Pedosphaera parvula Ellin514: one gene and its partner. The protein of the gene in region 2 interacts with the protein of the main gene of each other region in a pairwise test. Links are inferred from orthologs where the notes say so. Each region holds a gene or a part of one and is shown on either strand. Other genes may lie near its edges. The genes, in order: recA and dprA.

Region 1 (3,318 bases), on a different replicon or contig from region 2:
TTGTCTTCGGGTGCTGATTCTTCCATCTCCTCTGAGTCAGTGTCTGGCTCGTCCTCAGCAACCTTGCGATCCTCCGGCTCCCGAGGATTCTTTGCCCGTTTATTGCGGGGCAGGGGACTCAACATCAAGTTAATCGCCTTGCCAATCAGTTTGGGATTGGCATCAGGATGACCATAGGGAGTAACCTCCTTGATCATCTTATTGATGAGCTGAAAGCCGTATTCCGTGTGGGCCATCTCGCGACCACGAAACTTCAGAACCACCTTTACCTTCATGTCTTCACAGAGGAAGTCCACGGCATGGTTCAATTTTACACCAAAATCATGCGGATCAATCTTCGGGCTAAGCTGAATTTCCTTAACCTTATTAGCGTGCTGGTGCTTCTTGGATTCCTTATCCTTCTTGGCCTGTTCATAACGAAACTTGCCGAAATCCACCAACCGGCACACAGGTGGTGTCGCATTCGGGGCAATTTCCACCAAATCCACTGTGTTCGCCCGCGCCATGTTCAACGCGTCGGACAGGGATAAAATACCAAGTTGCTTACCATCCACTCCAATGACTCGCACTTCGCGGGCACGGATTTTCCCGTTAACCCTGGCAAATGACGCGGAAGGAGGAGAATGACGTGGAGGAAACGGGCGGCTCAAGACACCCTCGCCGGTTGAAACTTATTCATGCAGTTCGTAAACAATCTAAAAAACAGGCTCCATGCCTGGCTGAACTCAGCATCAGTAATAAAGCGTCTAAACCTCAAACCTGCAAGCAAATAATCATCACTTTTAGGATGGGGTATCAACCCCGTGCCGCCTCCCTCAGGAATTCCAGTTCTGCCGCTAGAAGTTTGGAGATTGCGAACAATCTCCAAACCTTCTGTTAAAGCTTCCCCCATGGTGCCCGTTCTTTTCCTTACGGTTAAGCCGCCTTGGCAACTTCCGGCTTGGCCGCCTCAGTGGTCACGCCACTGCGCTTCGCCATAATGGCCTCAACGATCTTTTTCGCCAACTCCGGCTTCTCCGCCAACGCCCGCTGCGCCGCTTCCTTGCCCTGGCCGATCAAATCACCCGCGAACTGCAACCACGCACCCTTCTTATCCACCACGCCATTCTCGATACCCACATCCAGAATGCTCCCTTCCTTGTTGATGCCGTGATTATAAATAATGTCAAACTCCGTCTCTGAGAACGGCGGCGCCACCTTGTTCTTCACCACTTTCACCTTCACATGGTTGCCAATCGCATTCCCCGCCGCGTCTTTCAGCGTATCCTTGCGGCGAATATCCAACCGCACGCTCGCATAAAATTTCAGCGCCTTCCCGCCCGGCGTCGTTTCCGGATTGCCGAACATCACGCCCACCTTTTCACGCAATTGATTCGTGAAAACGCACGTCGTCTTCGACTTGTTCAAAATCGCCGTCAATTTCCGCAAGCCCTGGCTCATCAAACGCGCCTGCATACCCATCGTCGCCATCCCCATCTCGCCTTCCAACTCAGCCTTCGGCACCAATGCCGCCACCGAGTCGATCACGATTACATCCAGCGCATTCGACCGCGCCAATGTCTCACAAATCGTCAACGCCTCTTCACCACAGTCCGGTTGCGACACCAGCAAATCATCCAGGTTCACACCCAGCTTCTTCGCGTAACCCGGGTCCAACGCATGCTCCGCGTCGATGAACGCTGCCAATCCGCCCATCTTTTGCGCATTCGCAATCACGTGCAACATCAACGTCGTCTTACCCGAAGATTCCGGTCCGTAAATCTCCACCACGCGACCCCGCGGCAAACCACCCACACCCAGCGCCAGATCCAATCCCAACGCACCTGTCGGAATCACCTCAATCGCTTGATGCGCGTTCGCCTCACCCAGCCGCATGATGCTGCCCTCGCCATACGATTTGATGATTGTTGAAAGCGCCGCTTCCAGATCGCGTTGCCGCGTCGGCGAAATTACCCGTGCTGTTGCTTCAGCACCGTCCGCCTTCGCAACGCGCTCCGCTTTGTCCGGCTTTTCAGCAGAACGTTCCGAAGCCGCCTTCACAGTTTTTTCCACCTTGTCACTCTTCTCAGTAGTTTTAGTCGCCATAATAAAATAAAATTGTTAACCGTCGTTTACTGCCGTTAAGTGCCGTTAGCTGCCGCTTGTCTGTTTAATTTGCTTCCAAACCACGTCCGCACCAGCCGCCATCCGGCACGAATAAATTCTAAAATCTTGGGGAATGCACCCGCTCCTCAGACACTCAAATATCTCGTTCAAGGAGAACATAATCATTCTTCAAAACCCCTTTCCAGTCAATCTCTCACACCCATAAACTTCCGGCCAAAACGACCTTTTTTCCATGCCAAAATCAGATTCATTTTCCTCTCAGCAACCCAGCCATTCCGCCCATCATCTCCCCACCTCCCTCAGCCCTCAGCCAGAAAATCATTACACCATCAATATGACAGAGGGGGTTGGACATACACAGTCCAACCCCCTCCAAGCTCTTGAAACTATCTTCCATTGACTATCAACCACTTACACCAAATCTCCAAAAATAACTGCACCCGCCCAGCAACAGGAGGCGGATTTCCCACATTCGAAGTTCAGTTGCCTCCACTCGCGCACGCGACCCGCAAATAAAAAAAACACGCGCCAGCAATCAATTAATCGGTAGGGAAGTGTTGCGCGCTTCCCTGACACGGCCCTCGACGTTCATCCTCCATGTGCCTCCATTCGTTTACACGGCCCGCGATCCAAGTCCCCGCGCCAGCAATCAATAAACCGGTGGAATGAGGCTGGTGCCCGTGTGGAATGGTGCCAGTCCGGAAGGACCCCGGAATTCTAGCCCCGTCGGTGACACTGTTTGGTCCATCGAGCCAATCCGCGGCCGCAGCCTGCGATCCAATCACTCGCCCTCCCGTGAGTTCAACACGAATATTTTGAACTGCACATAATCAATTGTTGAGTTCCCGCGTTTCCTTGCGCCATCCTCCATCCTCGCTCCAATCACTTCACAGCTACCTCCGCCAGGAGCGAACAGCCAACGGCCTCGGCGCAGCCTTCCACACCTCTCCCGTCCAAAACTCCACCATCCCTTTTTCATCAAGCCGCGCACCGACATCTACCGACCGCCGCTTCGTCGAAGCACGCCCGCGCCGATTAGATGGAATCGCACCTAAACTTGAAGGGCATCTCGTGTGCTGTCGTTTTTCACAATTGAGCTTTCTTCCTCGAAAGTGAGTAGAGAAGTAACAGGAGCGCGCTCCCTCCAATTCCAAATAACACCAAAAATGTCGCTCGTTTTTTATTGCTGCCGACTGGTTGAGCCTCCTCGTT
Region 2 (3,187 bases):
ACTTGTGAACATGTAATGCAAAAAGATGCGTTCGAGTTCATTCAGGTCCACCGATGTTGCGGGCTTACACAAGCCAAGAATTGAGTTGTGGCAGTATAGATACCGGTAAAGTTTGGAACCCCCTCCTTTGATTTTGCGTGTGCGGGTGATGCGAGTCATCGTGGAGCCACACTTTCCACACTTGCAAATACCTTTGAGCAACGACACATCTTTCAGCGAATGGCGGCCACGATAATGACGGCGTTCCTGCAACTTGGCTTGCACAGCATAAAAGTCCTTCTGTGGAATGATGGCTGGAAAGTAATTTTCAACGGGCTCGTCCAGCTTTGTATAGGTTCCAATCACGGCTTTGTCCGTGAGGATTCGGTGCAATGTGATGCGATGCCACTTTGATGCAGGCGTAGCTCCATTCGTAATCACCGGCACCTTTTGCGAGTTCATGGTTTGAGACAATCTCCAAATCCCAAGGCTTTCCTTCAAGTAGGCTGCGAAAATCTCTTTCACCACCTTGGCCTTCTTGGAAATCACAGACCACTTCTGGCCTTCACGTTTCAACCAACAAGGGGCCGGAATTTTAACAGCCTCCTTCGTTTCCACTATGCACCGTTTCTTGCGTGACCAAGCATCTTTGATGCGTTCCGATTTCATCCGGCTCTCGTCACCACCCCGGATAAGGTAGGTGGTAGCGACGATGAACTCGAACGGGTTTTTATTTATATAATCGTAGGAATAGACTTTGTCCTCCGTCACCAATCCAACGTCGATTCCTTGTCGTAGAATGTCGGTCAGCAGATGCGAGGCTTCCACGATGTTGTTTCGAGTTAGACGGTCCAAAGCCTCCACTACGAGCACCGTGCCTTTGGGAATTTTGTTCTCACGGACTGCGGCTAGAAAAACTCCAAGATTTCCACTGTCAGCATTCTTACCTCTGAAGGCTGAAAGACCAAGGTCCTTTACTGTCAGTGATTCATCCAAAAAAAGATTGTGGCGGCTACAGAATCCCTTCGTGCCCTCCAATTGACGAGCCAAGGAGAACCCCTCCTCTTGTTTCAATGAGCTGAAACGTATATAGCTGATTGCTTTTCGTCCCACCGTTGTCGTCGTTTTCATGGGGGGCATCATACGTTTTTACATATTGGAACACAATACGTACTCTATGTAAAAGGTCGTCTCTCGACCAAGGACAAGAATGGCGTCGCGTTGGTTGGCTCACGCCTGACCACGCATTACGGCCTCGAAATTGCACGCAAGCTCGCTTATCAACTCGCTTATATCGGCGTGACGGTCGTGAGCGGCGGCGCACGCGGCATCGATACCGCCGCGCATCAAGGGGCGCTCAGCGCGAAGGGTCGCACGATTGCTGTGCTCGGCACCGGCATCAACCTGGTTTTTCCACCTGAAAACGCAGACCTTTTTGAACGCATTGCTGCCAATGGCGCGGTGCTTTCACAATTTCCGTTCAACCGCAATGCAGACAAGCAGACGTTTCCCATTCGCAATCGCATCGTCGCCGGCATGACTCTCGGCACGGTCGTGGTTGAGGCAAACCTTACCAGTGGTGCCCTCATCACTGCCAACATGGCGGTGGAAGCCGGACGGCAGGTCTTCGCGGTGCCCGGCCGCATCGATTCCCCGCGCAGCAAAGGCTGTCACGAACTCATCAAGAAAGGCGCGAAGCTCTGCGAAGGGGCGGAAGACATCCTCAGCGAATTCGAATATCTATTTCCCTCCACAAATCGTCCACCCGGAGCGAGTGAAACCGGCGTGCTGCCCGCACTCAATCTTTCGGAGAACGAACAGAAAGTTTATGATGCCCTCAGCAACGAGGAATCGAACATCGACGAAATCATCCGTCACTCCGGCCTGCCCAGTTCCGCCGTGTCCGTAGCGCTCCTCGGCTTGGAAATGAAACGCCTCATCCGCCAATTGCCGGGCAAGATGTTTCTGCGGAATGCCTAATAATCAGGAGGCAATGCGACGCACACCGGCAATCAAGCGATCCACTTCGCCTTCGGTAGTGTAGCAGGCACATCCGGCTCGCACCAAGCCTTCACGTGTATGACCGAGGCGTTCGAGCACATTGGTGGCATAGAAATTCCCATTGGAAGCGAACACGCCATCCTGGGCCAACGCTCGCGCCACTTCTGCAGAAGGCTTCCCGGCAACGACGAATGAAACGGTCGGGGTGCGTGGCTGTCCGGGAGGTGGTCCGTAGCAGGTCACGCCTTTAATTTCACTTAACCCACTCCAAAGCCGCGCAAATAGAGCATCGCCTCGCGCGTGCAGTTCTGACATTGCCAGAACAAGCCGCTCCCGTCGCGTCGCACCTGAAGCCAGGGACGCCAAAAACTCCACGGCTGCACCGCCTCCAACAATGGCCTCGTGGTTCTGTGTTCCGGTTTCCATTCGTTCGGGAATTTCATTGGACGCCGGATCCAATTTGGGAACATCCAGCCAAGTCATCACTTCGGCGCGCGCATAAAGCACGCCGGCATGAGGTCCATAAAATTTGTAAGGGGAACAGGCCAGGAAATCACATTCCATGGCTTTCACATCAATCACACGATGAGCCGCAAAATGGACGGCATCCACAAAGCAAAGCGCGCCTTTGGCATGAGCAAGCTGCGCAGCATTGCGAACCGATGAAATGGTTCCCAGCGCATTGGAGGCAGCCCCGATTGCCACAAGGCGCGTCTTCGACGTCACTGCACGCTCAAGCTCGCTCCACACCAGTTCACCGGTCTTCACATCGAACGGCACCGAGCGGATGGTCACACCACGCTCCTTCGCCAAAGCGCGCCACGGAGCCACGTTGGCTTGATGATCCAGTTCCGTCACGACGATCTCATCGCCCGGCCCCCACGCACGTCCCAAACCGCGGGCAACGTGAAAGGTGATGGTGGTCATGTTATTGCCGAAGGCAACTTCGCGCGGAGAGGCATTGAAGAAATCTGCGAAGGCTTCGCGCGCGTTTGCAAGTGCCGCGTCGGTTTCCGTGCTGGTGGGAAAATTCCAATGAGTGTTCGCATTGTGGTGATAGAGATAATCCACCATGGCCTCCACTACGTCCTGCGGGACCTGTGTGCCACCCGGCCCGTCGAAATAGGCGACTGGCTTTCCATTATGCTCGCGCGTCAGTGCCGGGAACCGTGCACGAATGATCTCCGGAGCCGCCAACGCTGATGGG

Evidence for each region.
Region 1: the proteins of dprA (region 2) and recA interact in binary tests that used the Bacillus subtilis proteins (3 or more experiments, as listed by UniProt). The link is inferred for Pedosphaera parvula Ellin514 from one-to-one orthologs.

The regions. Positions count from the first base shown.
Region 1 is NZ_ABOX02000009.1:82,138-85,455, forward strand. The notes cover bases 1-2,995. They hold recA (recombinase RecA), read right to left. Parts: upstream 2,086-2,995; coding sequence 916-2,085; downstream 1-915. Other genes in these bases: infC (translation initiation factor IF-3), read right to left, coding at 1-650. Also shown: CFLAV_RS09235 (hypothetical protein), read right to left, coding at 3,193-3,318. UniProt on the Bacillus subtilis protein: Multifunctional protein involved in homologous recombination, DNA repair and competence.
Region 2 is NZ_ABOX02000016.1:49,986-53,172, forward strand. What follows is about bases 183-3,046. They hold dprA (DNA-processing protein DprA), read left to right. Parts: upstream 183-1,134; coding sequence 1,135-1,959; downstream 1,960-3,046. Other genes in these bases: CFLAV_RS14295 (recombinase family protein), read right to left, coding at 183-1,110; CFLAV_RS14305 (cysteine desulfurase-like protein), read right to left, coding at 1,963-3,046. In the rest of the region: more of CFLAV_RS14295, read right to left, coding at 1-182; more of CFLAV_RS14305, read right to left, coding at 3,047-3,187. UniProt on the Bacillus subtilis protein: Protein that helps load RecA onto ssDNA during transformation. Binds cooperatively to circular ssDNA, is able to bridge different segments of DNA. Favors the loading of RecA onto SsbA- or SsbB-coated ssDNA and formation of RecA-DNA filaments.